3 regions of the Kitasatospora sp. NPDC036755 genome follow, and region 2 is predicted to be linked to each of the others. Evidence: riboswitches for the same ligand, from Rfam matches in the RefSeq annotation. Region 2 holds a riboswitch; each other region holds the start of a gene.

Region 1 (4,271 bases), on a different contig from region 2:
GCCGCCAGCGTCCGGAACCAGTGCGCCGTCTCCGGGTGCCGTCGGCGCACGTGGAAGTACCCGACCACGGCGAAGGAGCAGAGCGTCTGCACGACCAGGATCGCCATCGTCCCGAGCAGCGCCAGCAGCGTGTACAGGTGCGCGTACGGATCCATCCCGGCCGCCAGGAACCCCGCCACCAGCCCCACCGCGATCACCGACTGCACCACCGAGGCGACGTGCGGCGAGCCGTGCCGCGGATGGGTGCGGCCGAGCCCCGGGTGCAGCAGCCCCTCCCGCCCGATCGCGTACAGGTACCGGGCCGCGCACTGGTGGAAGGCCATCGCGCAGGCGAACGAGCCGGTGACGACCAGCCATTGGAACACCTTCACCGCCCAGGCCCCCAGGTGCGCGCCGAGCGGGTCGAAGAACAGGCTGTTGCCGTCCTTGCCCGGCACCGCGCCGCTCGCCACCGCGATCGCCCGTTCGACCCCGTTGCCGGACACGATCATCCAGGACACGAAGACGTAGAGCAGCCCGACCCCGATCACCGACACCAGCGTCGCCCGCGGCACCACCCGCTTCGGGTCGCGGGACTCCTCGCCGTACATCGCGGTGGACTCGAAACCCACCCAGGACCAGAACGCGAAGAACAGGCCGAGCCCGGCCGCCGCCGGCCCCGAACTCCCCACCCCCTTCAGCGCGTTCAGCGGGTTCACGGCGGCCACCGCGATCCCGTCCGGACCGCCGCCGGAGAACAGCACCGCGAACGACACCGCGCTCAGCACCCCGATCTCCAGCACCAGCGCGACCCCGAGCACCCTGGCCGTCAGGTGCAGGTCGAACCAGGCCATCACCCCGATCACCGCCGCCCCGAACAGCGCGTACCAGCCCCAGCCCAGCTCCACCCCCAGTTGGGAACGGACCAGCCCGCGCAGCGAGTACGCGAAGAAGCCGAGGGCCGAGGCCTCGGTGACGACGTACGCGAGCACCGCGAGCAGCCCGGCGGCCATCCCGACCACCCGGCCCAGTCCGTGCGAGACGTAGCCGTAGAACGCGCCGGCCGCGGTGATGTGACGGGCCATCGCCACGTAGCCGACCGAGAACACCGTCAGCACCACCGTCGCCACGATGTACGCGGCGGGCGCGCCGGCCCCGTTGCCCTGCCCGACGATGATCGGCAGGTTGCCGGTCATCGCGGTGATCGGGGCGGCGGTGGCGAGCGCCATGAACACCACGCCGACCAGGCCGACCGAGTCCGCCTTCAACCGGTCGACGCCGCCCGGGCCGGGCCGCTCCCGCCCGGCCGTCTCCCCCGCCACGCCCCCGCTCCGGACCGCCATCCGGCCTCCTCGCCTCACGGACCCGCCCCACCGCCGGACCGGCCGGGCGCTGACCGCCTGCCAGCATGGCGCCCCGGAGGAGCCCGGCGCTTCAGCCGATCACCCGGCAGTGCGCCGGAGTTGACGCTTCGTTCGACCGCTGGAACACCCCGGGCGGCCCCGGGAACGAAAGCGGCCGGCCCGGCCGCACGAGGAGGTCCTCGTGCGGCCGGGCCGGCCTGGGCGTGTCCCGCGCCCATGTCCGCCGTGCGGCGATCACCCGGTCGAGCGGTCACCCGACATGACCATCCCGGGCGATCGGTTCGCCCGCAGCAGCGGTGGTTCCTGGTACCCCGGAGCTCTCGGGGTCAGAGCGCGACGCCGTGCGCGCGCAGGTAGGCGACCGGGTTGATGTCCGAGCCGTACTCCGAGCCGTTGCGGATCTCGAAGTGCAGGTGCGGGCCGGTCACGTTGCCGGTGGCGCCGGAGAGGCCGATCTGCTGGCCGGCGGTGACGGTCTGACCGATCCTCACACCGATCGAGGAGAGGTGCGCGTACTCGGCGTAGTGGCCGTCGGCGAGCTTGATCTCGACCTCGTTGCCGTAGGCGCCGCCGTTGCCGGCCTTGACCACGACGCCGTTGGCGATCGCGCGCAGCGGGGTGCCGGTGGAGGCGACGAAGTCCTGGCCGGTGTGGTGGCCGGAGGCCCACATCGAGCCGGCCACGCCGTAGGCGGTGCCGAGCCTCGGGTTGGCCAGCGGGGCGACGAAGCCGGAGGTGGCGGCGGCGACCGGAGTGGCGGTCACGGCCTGGGCCGGCGTGGCGACCTGGAGCTGGGTCTGGAGCTGCGCGGACGGCTTGGCGGCCTCGGTCTGCACCTGGACCTGGGCCTGCGGCTTGGCGGCCTGGGTCGCCGGAGCCGCCGGAGCGGCGGGCTTCGCCGGTGTGGCGGGCTTCGCCGGAGCGGCCGGCTTGGCCGGAGCGGCGGCATGGCCCGGCAGCGCGAGCTGCTGGCCCGGGAAGATCAGGTTCGGGTCGGCGCCGACGACCGAGCGGTTCCGCTCGTACAGCGCGTGCCAGCCGCCCTCGACGTTCCGGGCGTCGGCGATCTTGGACAGGGTGTCGCCGCCGACGACGCGGTAGCTCTCCTGCGCGGCGGCCTGGGCCGGGGCGGGGGCCTGCGCGGCCGGCTTGGCGGCGGCGGTGGCCGCGGCCGGGGCGGTGTGGGCCTGGGCGCTCATCGCGGTCACGAGCGGGAGGGCGAAGGAGACACCGGTCACGGCGGTGGCGATGCCGATGCGGGCGGCGCGGGGCAGGGCGATACGACGAGCCTGTGCAGGCATGGAAGTTTCCTCTCCGACGCCTGCGAGGTGAGCTGTCGGGTTCGGGCTGGAGTTGCCCGGCCGCGTGTGCGGCTTCACCCCTAGCCGGTCCTGGACGCCCGCGCCCTGAGGCGCGAACTCCGGTCCGGCGACTTACCTGTGGGTCCCCCGCTCCTGCCGTACAGAGTTCGTTTCGAACCACCGGGCAGCGGCAGGACTCGGCGTTCCACCCGGCGGATCCGTCCGGACTGGCCGGGCGGTCGCTGAACTAAAACCCATCCGTTCGGGTGAAGCAATGTCGATCTTTGAAAACGCAACGATCCCCCCCGCCCCGGTGACCCTCCGCAGGCCCGGGCCCACGATACGTACACAATCCATTCACCCCGCGCCACTGATCCACGACCCTGCGCCGAGATCGCCGACACTGCGCAGCCGCCCGCTCACGCACCGCCCACCCCCAACACACCCACCGGTGACCCTTGTCACTCGCGCCCCGGCAGCGCAGGATTCGCCCGTGACCACCTCCGAGGCCGGCACCCTGCGCTTGGGCACCGCGCAGGGCCGCTGGGTACTGATGGCAACGGTGCTCGGCTCCAGCATGGCGATGCTCGACGGCACCGTGGTGAACGTCGCCCTGCCCCGGATCGGCGCCGACCTCGGCGCCTCCCTGGCGTCCCTGCAGTGGACGCTGAACGCCTATCTGCTCACCCTGGCGGGCCTGATCCTGCTCGGCGGCGCGCTCGGCGACCGGTACGGGCGGCGCAAGGTCTTCCTGATCGGCGTGGTCTGGTTCGCCGTCGCCTCCGCGGCCTGCGCCGCAGCGCCGAACATCCACGTGCTGATCGCCGCCCGCGCCGTGCAGGGCATCGGCGGGGCGCTGCTCACCCCCGGCTCGCTCGCCATGCTCCAGGCCGTCTTCCACCCCGACGACCGCTCGGCGGCGGTCGGCCTCTGGTCCGGCCTCGGCGGGGTGTCGGCCGCGGTCGGCCCCTTCCTGGGCGGCTGGCTGGTGGACGGCCCCGGCTGGCGCTGGATCTTCCTGCTGAACCTGCCGCTGGCCGCCGCCGTGATCGCCGTCACCACCCGGTCGGTGCCGGAGAGCCGGGACGAGGCCGCCTCCGGTCGCTTCGACGTGCTCGGCGCCGTGCTCGCCGCCCTCGCCCTCGGCGCGGTCACCTACGCGCTGACCGCGGCCGGCGAGGGCCTGTCCCCCGCCGTCTGGGTCAGCGGGGTGCTGGGGCTGGCGCTCGGCGCCGCCTTCGTGGCGGTCGAGCGCCGCGCCCCCGAACCGATGCTGCCGCTGGGGCTGTTCTCCTCCCGGCTGTTCACCGCGGTGAACCTGGTCACCCTGTGCGTGTACGCGGCGTTCAGCGGCGTCTTCTTCCTCCTGGTGGTGCAGCTCCAGATCGTGTCCGGCTTCTCGCCGCTGGTCTCGGGCTTCGCCCTGGTGCCGATCACCGTGCTGATGCTGACGCTGTCCGCGCGCGCCGGACGCCTCGGCAAGCGGATCGGCCCGCGTGTCCCGCTGACCGTCGGCCCGCTGCTGTGCGCCGCCGGGGTGCTGCTGATGCTGCGCATCGGCCCCGACTCCTCGTACTGGGTGGACGTGCTGCCCGCCGTCGCGGTGATGGGCTGCGGGATGACACTG
Region 2 (4,271 bases):
GCCCCGGTGCACCGCACCACCCTGCCGAGCGGGGTGGAGGCCTGGCTGGTGACCAGGTACGCGGACGCCCGGCAGGCGCTGGCGGACGGCCGGTTGTCGAAGAACCCGGCGCACCACAGCGAGCAGGCGCACCGCACCGGCCGGGTGGGCATCCCGGGGGAGCGGCAGGCGGACCTGATGACCCACCTGCTGAACATCGACCCGCCGGACCACACCCGGCTGCGCCGGCTGGTGTCCAAGGCGTTCACCCCGCGCCGGGTGGCCGAGTTCGAGCCGCGGGTGCAGCAGCTCACCGACCGGCTGATCGACGGCTTCGCGCAGCGCGGTTCGGCGGACCTGATCCACGAGTTCGCCTTCCCGCTCCCCATCTACGCGATCTGCGACATGCTCGGGGTGCCGGCCGAGGACCAGGACGACTTCCGTGACTGGGCCGGGATGATGATCCGTCACGGCGGGGGGCAGCGCGGCGGCGTGGGCCGGGCGGTGAAGCGGATGCGGGCGTACCTGCTGGAGCTGATCCACCGCAAGCGCGCGGACCTCGGGGACGACCTGATCTCGGGCCTGATCCGGGCCAGTGACCACGGGGAGCACCTGACCGAGAACGAGGCCGCGGCGATGGCCTTCATCCTCCTGTTCGCGGGTTTCGAGACCACCGTGAACCTGATCGGCAACGGCACGTACGCGCTGCTGCGCAACCCGGAGCAGCGCCGGCTGCTGCAGGAGTCGGTGGCACGCGGGGAGAGCGCGCTGCTGGAGACCGGGATCGAGGAACTCCTGCGCTACGACGGGCCGGTGGAGCTGGCGACCTGGCGGTTCGCGACCAGTCCGCTGACCATCGGCGGGGTGGACATCCCGGTCGGCGATCCGGTGCTGGTGGTGCTGGCCGCGGCGGACCGCGACCCGGCCCGGTTCGCGGCGGAGAACACCCTGGACCTGGCCCGGGCGGACAATCCCCACCTGGGGTTCGGGCACGGCATCCACTACTGCATCGGCGCCCCGCTCGCCCGGCTGGAGGGGCGGGCCGCGCTGGCCACGCTGCTCTCCCGGCTGCCGGACCTGCGGCTCGCGGAGAGCCCGGAGAACCTGCGCTGGCGGGGCGGCCTGATCATGCGTGGGCTGCGCGAACTGCCGGTGGAATTCAGCCCGGAGAGCCGCTCCCCGCACGCCCCTCCGACCGGTTCTCCGGCCACGTCTCCGCAGGCTCCTTCGGAGGCCGCGAAGGGCTGACCGGACGTCGCCGATCGCCTGTCGGGTGCGGTGTGAACACCCATCAATCCGGACATAACGCCGCTGTTGGTAGGCGATCGGACACGGGCCGTAATTCTCGTGTGATATCGACGATATGAGCTTGTGATTGATCTGAAGATCTGTCTACTCTCCCTGGAGTTCGCAGCTGCGGACCCCGTACGCGGAACGCCGAATCCTGCCCGCCGCGCCACGGGAAACCGACCAGAACCCTGGGCAGGGGCGGGGGAACCAGGTTTGTTGCCGTCTCCCCACGGCTTGGGGTGAAGCCGCCCGAGCGGAGTCGTCTCCGCGCACGGCGGCCGGGCCACCTCCCGGTCCGAACCCGACAGCTCACCTCGCAGGCGTGCGGAGAGGGACCTCTTCATGCTGTTCGTTGGAACTGGCCGCCACCGTCGTCGCACCCAGGCCGAGAAGGCCATCGCCGTCGCCGGTGTGGCCGGCGTCGGACTCGCGATGCCGCTCCTCACCGCCACCGGCGCCTCCGCCGCCCCGGCCTCCACCTGGGACGCCGTCGCCCAGTGCGAGAGCGGCGGCAACTGGAGCATCAACACCGGCAACGGCTTCTACGGCGGCCTCCAGTTCACGTCCAGCACCTGGAAGGCGTACGGCGGCGCCGCCTACGCGCCGCAGGCCAACCAGGCCAGCAAGGCCCAGCAGATCTCGGTCGCCGAGAAGGTGCTGGCCTCGCAGGGCCCGGGCGCCTGGCCGGTCTGCTCGCAGAAGGCCGGTCTGACCAAGGGCGGTGCCCCGGCCGCGGTCGACACCTCCTCGGACAGCAAGCCGCAGTCCGCTCCCAAGCAGCAGGCCCCGAAGCCCGCCGCCAAGCCGGCCGAGAAGCCGGTCGCCCAGAAGCCCGCCGCCCAGAAGCCGGCGCAGAAGCCCGCCGCGCAGCCGGTCCAGCAGGCCGCCCCGCAGCAGCAGGCCCAGCCGCAGGCCCCGGGCTTCTCCGGCAAGGCCGGCTGGGACGCCGACGCCAAGGTGTACTGGTACCAGAGCAACGGCGCCTGGTACTGGACCAGCCACCAGAGCGTCTACCAGCAGTACGCCGGCCAGGCCGCCGCCCAGCCGCAGTACGCCCCGCAGGCCCCGCAGGCCGCCGGCCACGACTACACCGTCCGCGCCGGTGACACCCTGTCGACCATCGCCACCGCCCAGGGCGTCTCCGGTGGCTGGCACGCGCTGTACGAGCAGAACCACTCCACCGTCGGCGGCGACCCGAACCTGATCATGCCGGGTCAGGTGCTGCACGTCGGCTGAGCCCTCGTGCCGCCGAGCCGCTGAGCCCTCGTGTCTTCGAGCGGCCGGACCGCCTCCGCCGGCACCGCTCCGCCCCGACGTCCGAAGGGGACCGGTCCTACCGGTCCCCTTCGTCCGCATTCGCCCTTCCCGGTGGGACAAGCTGGGACAAGCAGGTGAACTACCGGTGGGTAGCGGGGCCACACGCTGAGACGGGACCGAGGCGGAGGTGGCCCCGGGAGCCCGGGCGGTTAGGCTCTGGTCGTAACGACTCCGCAATCGTCCTGCTGACAGCACCACCGTCAGACCGGACCCTGCTTCCGCAAGGAGATGCCTCGTGCCGTCCATCGATGTCGTCGTAGCCCGTGAGATCCTCGACTCGCGCGGCAACCCCACGGTCGAGGTCGAGGTCGGCCTCGACGACGGCAGCACGGGTCGTGCCGCTGTCCCGTCGGGTGCCTCCACCGGCGCCTTCGAGGCGCTGGAGCTGCGTGACGGTGACAAGAACCGCTACTTCGGCAAGGGCGTCGAGAAGGCCGTCCTGGCCGTCATCGAGCAGATCGGCCCGGAGCTGGTCGGCTACGACGCCACCGAGCAGCGGCTGATCGACCAGGCCATGCTGGACCTGGACGCCACCCCGGACAAGTCCTCGCTCGGCGCCAACGCCATCCTGGGCGTCTCGCTGGCCGTCGCGCACGCCGCCTCCGAGGCCAGCGACCTGCCGCTGTTCCGCTACCTGGGCGGCCCGAACGCGCACGTCCTGCCCGTTCCGATGATGAACATCCTCAACGGCGGGTCGCACGCGGACTCCAACGTCGACATCCAGGAGTTCATGATCGCCCCGATCGGCGCGGAGTCCTTCTCCGAGGCCGTCCGCTGGGGCGTCGAGGTCTACCACACGCTCAAGGGCGTGCTGAAGGAGCGCGGCCTGTCCACCGGTCTGGGCGACGAGGGCGGCTTCGCCCCGAACCTGGACTCCAACCGCGAGGCCCTGGACCTCATCGTCGAGGCCATCCAGAAGGCCGGCTACGTGCCCGGCCGTGACGTCGCGCTGGCCCTGGACGTCGCCTCCTCCGAGTTCTACGAGGACGGCGCCTACCAGTTCGAGGGCAAGGAGCTCACCTCCGCCGAGCTCATCGAGTACTACGCCGAGCTGGTCGCCGCCTACCCGCTGGTCTCCATCGAGGACCCGCTGGACGAGTCGGACTGGGACGGCTGGAAGGCCATGACCGACAAGCTGGGCGACAAGGTCCAGCTGGTCGGCGACGACCTGTTCGTCACCAACCCGGCCCGCCTGGCCCGCGGCATCGAGACCGGCACCGCCAACGCGCTGCTGGTCAAGGTGAACCAGATCGGTTCGCTGACCGAGACCCTGGACGCCGTCGAGCTGGCCCAGCGCAACGGCTACCGCTGCATGATGTCGCACCGCTCCGGCGAGACCGAGGACGTCACCATCGCCGACCTGGCCGTCGCCACCAACTGCGGCCAGATCAAGACCGGTGCCCCGGCCCGTTCCGAGCGCGTCGCCAAGTACAACCAGCTGCTGCGCATCGAGGAGATCCTCGACGACGCCGCCGAGTACGCCGGCCGCGGCGCCTTCCCGCGCTTCCGCGCCGCCGAGTGATCAGCGCGCCGAGCACGAGGGCCGGGCGCTCCCGCTAGCGCACGCCTGACCGGTGCCCCGCCGTTCACCCCGTAGGGTGGACGGCGGGGCACCGTCGCGACCAGGAGGGGATACGGGAGATGGCTGGCTGGAGGATCCCGGGCTTGGCGGCCCGGCCCCGGTT
Region 3 (4,271 bases), on a different contig from region 2:
TCATGCTGTGAGACATCTCACGCGCCCCGGATGCAACGCCGGCCCCCTCCGACGGCGTCCGGGCAAGCGCCGGTGATCACACGGAGGTTGGGCGAAGAATGTCCGGATTGTAGGCAAAGCGCCCGGAGCCGTGCCGCAGACGCACCGGCTCCGCACCATGACCGCGCGAAACCCGTACGGCAGCCGACTGCAAGCCGGACGGGCCGATGTCCTACGATCTCCGGCATGAGCACCGCAGCCATCCCGGGCGCGCCACTGCCCGTCCGCACTCCAGGCTCCCGTGCGCGGGGGCGCCACCGTCGTCCCGAGCGCCCCGAGATCCCGGCCGGCGCCCCGGCCCTGGTGCTCGCCGTGCCCGCGACCGCCGGGCCCGAGTCCCGCTCGGTCGTCGAGGAGTTGCTCTCGATCGTCCGCACCGAGCAGAACGGCGTCCGGACCGCGGTCGGCTACCTCCCCGGCAACGGCCCCGAGGGCGTGGACGGCGAGGACCGCACCGTCGCCGAGCTGCTGGCCATGGCCGCCGAGGCGGGGCTTCCGACGCCCGTCCTGGTGCCGCTGGTGCCCGGTCCGCACACCTTCCTGACCGAGCTTCACGCGCTCGCCGCCGAGTACGGCGCGCCCGTCACCGACCCGCTGGGCCCGCACCCGCTGCTGGCCGAGGCCGTGCACGTCCGCCTGTCCGAGGCCGGGCTGGCCCGGGCCGACCGCGCCCGGCTGTTCGCCATCGCGACCGCCGCGGACGGCGTGGTGCTGACCACCGTCGGCGGCGAGGACGCGGCCGCCGCGGCCGGCATCACCGGCGTGCTGCTGGCCGCGCGGCTGGCCGTACCGGTCGTCGCCGCCGCGCTCGACGTGCCCGGCTCGGTGGCCGCGGCCGTCAACCACCTCAAGGAGACCGGCTCGCAGCGCCCGGCGCTGGCCCCGCTGGTGATCGGTCCGGAGGCGGACTCCGAGCTGCTCGCCACCGCGGCCGAGGAGACCGGCTGCCCGTCGGCCGCGCCGCTGGGCGCGTACCCGTCGGTCGGCCAGCTGATCGCCTCCACCTACCTGGCCGCCCTGCCCGCGCCGTCCCCGGAGGACCTGGCGCGGGCCGAGGCGGAGGCAGCGGCCGCCTCCGGGGCCGAGGGGGCCCCGGAGGGCGCTCGCGGCGCCCACGCGGCCGCCGAGGGCCCCCTCGGGCAGTAGTCGACACCGCGCGCCGCCCGCGCGCACCGAAGGGCCCGGAACGGCTTCCGTTCCGGGCCCTTCGGCTTGCCCTCCCGCACGTCCCGTCAAGTGCGGAAGTCGCGGAGCCGTCGAAGCGAAATGTCCGTTCTGGCCTTTCTGGAGCCATTTGAAAGGAAAAAGGGAGCGCGGATCCGAGGGCGCGGATCGCGACCGCTCCCCCACCTTCCGGTGTGCGCGACTCCACGATTCGACACATCGTCACGCCGCTCCTGAGACAGAGCCAGTTGTTGACTTCCGCAATGACATTGCTTGAAAACGATCATTTGCGATCTTGATGGACGGCGATTTTGGCAGTTCCCACTAAACCATGATGCACATCACAGTGGTTTGCAGTTTGAACTTGAGTCTGATTAACGTGCTCCCCGTTCGTGACCACACGAACCCGGTTCATCCGCAACGCCGAGTCCTGCCGTCGGGTGTCCTGGAAACGCGAAAACGCACCACGGCAGGAGCGGGGGACCCACAGGTAAGTCGCCCCGGACCGGTCTTCGGAACGGTCCAGGGCTAGGGGTGAAGCCGCGCCCACAGCGCGGCCGGGCAACTCCAGCCCGAATCCGACAGCTCACCTCGCAGGCGTGGGAGAGGACCGCGTCTTCATGCTGCCCACCAACGGCACTCGCCTGTCCAGCCGCACCCGCCGCGTGATCGCCGCCCTCGGCGTCGCGGGCGTCGGCCTCACCGTCCCCTGCCTCACCTCGGGCACCGCCTCGGCCGCCTCCGTCGCCACCTGGGACAAGGTCGCCCAGTGCGAGAGCGGCGGCAACTGGGCCATCAACACCGGCAACGGCTTCTACGGCGGGCTCCAGTTCACCTCCAGCACCTGGTCCGCCTTCGGCGGCACCGCCTTCGCGGCGCGCGCCGACCTGGCCACCAAGGACCAGCAGATCTCCGTCGCCGAGAAGGTCCTCGCCTCGCAGGGCCCCGGCGCCTGGCCGGTGTGCTCGGTCCAGGCCGGCCTCACCAAGGGAGGCGCCGCCGCCTCCGTCGACACCTCGGCGGGCTCGACCGCCACCAAGCCCGCGCAGAGCGCCAAGCCGGCCGCCCCGGCGGCTCCGGCGGCGAAGCCCGCCACCAAGCCGGCGCAGCCCCAGGCCCCCGCCGCGAAGCCCGCCGCGCCCGCCCAGGACGGCGCGCAGGCCGCCACGGGCAACGCCGCCTCGGGCAACCGGAGCGACTGGGTCAAGAAGGGCCCGCAGCAGGCCCAGGGCGCCGACTACACCGTGGTCCAGGGCGACTGGCTGTCCGCCATCGCCGACCAGCACCAGGTGCAGGGCGGCTGGCAGCGGCTCTACGAGCTCAACCGCGGCACCCTGACCGAGGGCCCGGACACCATCTACCCGGGCCAGCAGCTGTCCTTCGGCGGCAACGGCCAGGCCCAGGCCGCCCCGTCCTCCACCGGCAAGTCCGGCTCGGACTTCACCTGGTTCGACCGCTCGCAGAAGTCCGGTCAGTCCGCGAACGGCGGTGCCGTGAACGCCCAGCCGACCGCGCAGGCCCAGGCCCCGGCCGCCAAGCCGTCCACCAAGCCGGCCGCCAAGCCCGCTCCGCAGACCCAGACCCAGACCCAGACCCAGACCCAGACTCCGGCTGCCACCGGCAGCATGGCCGCCGCGGTCTCCTTCGCCGAGTCGAAGGTCGGTCAGGCGTACGTCTACGGCGGCACCGGCAACGGCGGCTGGGACTGCTCCGGCCTGACCCAGGCCGCGCTGCGCGCCGCGGGCATCTCCGTCCCGCGCGTCGCCGCCGACCAGGCCGCGGCCAGCACCCACGTCTCGCTGGACAGCCTCCAGCCGGGCGACCTGCTGTTCTGGTCCAACAACGGCAAGGACTCCGGCGTCTACCACGTCGCGATCTACGTCGGCAACGGCAAGTACGTCGAGGCCGCCAACCCGAGCTCGGGCGTCCGCGAGCAGAGCATCGCCAACTGGGCCCCGGACTTCGCCGGCCGGGTCTGAGGACGGCGCACGGACGACGGCGTTCGGACGACGAATGACGAATGACGGCTGACGGCTGACGGCTGACGGATAACAGCTGACAGATTTCATCGTCTGTCAGCTGTCAGCCGCCGGCCGTCATCCCCACGCTGACCATCCGCCACCCCCGGGGAGAGTCTGGTCGCTCTCCCCGGGGGTTCCGGCGTTCCCGCCGACGGTTCCGGGCTCTCCTCCGGCGGTTCCGCCCTGTCCCGTGGTGGATCCCCGCCCCAGCGGGCATGCTGCTGCTCTGCACCCGAGGAGGAGTCACATGGCCCAGGTCACCGTCACGCTCGACGCGAACCTCGCGATCGACGCGATGATGCTCTCCGGCACCAAGAGCCCCCAGGACGCCGTCGAACTGGTCCTGCGCGACTACCTGGCGCGCGGCCGTCGCACCGAGACCCGCACCGGCGAGGCGGCCGACGGACACCGACTGACCGTCGACCGCCCGACCACCCAGGAGGGCTGACCGCCCGACGGAAGCCCCCGCCGGCCCCGAAGGCCGTCGCGCGCACCACGACGGCCGACCCCGCGCACGCCGACGGGCCCCGGAGAGCGATCGCCCTCCGGGGCCCGTCGTTCGGCCGTGGCGGCCGGGGCTCAGCGCGCGCCGGCCCCGGTGGATCCGCGCATCACCAGCTCCGGCTGGAACATGAACTCGCCACGCTGGGCGGCGTTCCCGCCGACCTCCTCCAGCAGCGCGTCCACCGCCGCCGTCGCCATCGCCTCGACCGGCTGGCGGATCGTGGTCAACGGCGGCTCGGTGAAGGCGATCAGCGGCGAGTCGTCGAAGCCGACGACCGACACGTCCTGCGGCACCGACAGACCGCGCTGCCGCACCGCCCTGATCGCCCCGAGCGCCATCATGTCGCTCCCGCAGACGATCGCGGTGCAGCCCTTGTCCAGCAGCGCGCCGGCTGCCGCGTGCCCGCCCTCCACGCTGAACAGCGTGTGGTGGACGAGGTTCTGGGCCTCCTCCTGCCCGTACCCGAGCACCTCGCGCATCGCCGCCGTGAAGCCCTCGATCTTGCGCAGCACCGGCACGTACCGGCGCTGGCCGACGGCCAG

Evidence for each region. A riboswitch is a leader RNA that binds a small molecule or an ion and turns the genes downstream of it on or off. The one in region 2 is predicted to bind cyclic di-AMP.
Region 1: linked by a shared signal. The riboswitch ahead of AB0E96_RS15005 (LysM peptidoglycan-binding domain-containing M23 family metallopeptidase) and the one ahead of AB0E96_RS30845 (transglycosylase family protein) in region 2 are both predicted to bind cyclic di-AMP.
Region 3: linked by a shared signal. The riboswitch ahead of AB0E96_RS16765 (transglycosylase family protein) and the one ahead of AB0E96_RS30845 (transglycosylase family protein) in region 2 are both predicted to bind cyclic di-AMP.

What each region holds. Positions count from the first base shown of each region.
Region 1 covers NZ_JBEZUT010000081.1:15,354-19,624, forward strand. Annotated here, with positions in the region: gene AB0E96_RS15000 (APC family permease) at 1-1,322, opposite strand, end outside; gene AB0E96_RS15005 (LysM peptidoglycan-binding domain-containing M23 family metallopeptidase) at 1,670-2,644, opposite strand; cyclic di-AMP (ydaO/yuaA leader) riboswitch at 2,647-2,847, opposite strand; gene AB0E96_RS15010 (MFS transporter) at 3,198-4,271, shown strand, end outside.
Region 2 covers NZ_JBEZUT010000273.1:923-5,193, forward strand. Annotated here, with positions in the region: gene AB0E96_RS30840 (cytochrome P450) at 1-1,227, shown strand, start outside; cyclic di-AMP (ydaO/yuaA leader) riboswitch at 1,438-1,606, shown strand; gene AB0E96_RS30845 (transglycosylase family protein) at 1,612-2,505, shown strand; gene eno (phosphopyruvate hydratase) at 2,822-4,108, shown strand; gene AB0E96_RS30855 (septum formation initiator family protein) at 4,228-4,271, shown strand, end outside.
Region 3 covers NZ_JBEZUT010000096.1:7,874-12,144, reverse strand. Annotated here, with positions in the region: gene AB0E96_RS16770 (hypothetical protein) at 226-1,185, shown strand; cyclic di-AMP (ydaO/yuaA leader) riboswitch at 1,646-1,816, shown strand; gene AB0E96_RS16765 (transglycosylase family protein) at 1,803-3,182, shown strand; gene AB0E96_RS16760 (hypothetical protein) at 3,472-3,672, shown strand; gene AB0E96_RS16755 (LacI family DNA-binding transcriptional regulator) at 3,804-4,271, opposite strand, start outside.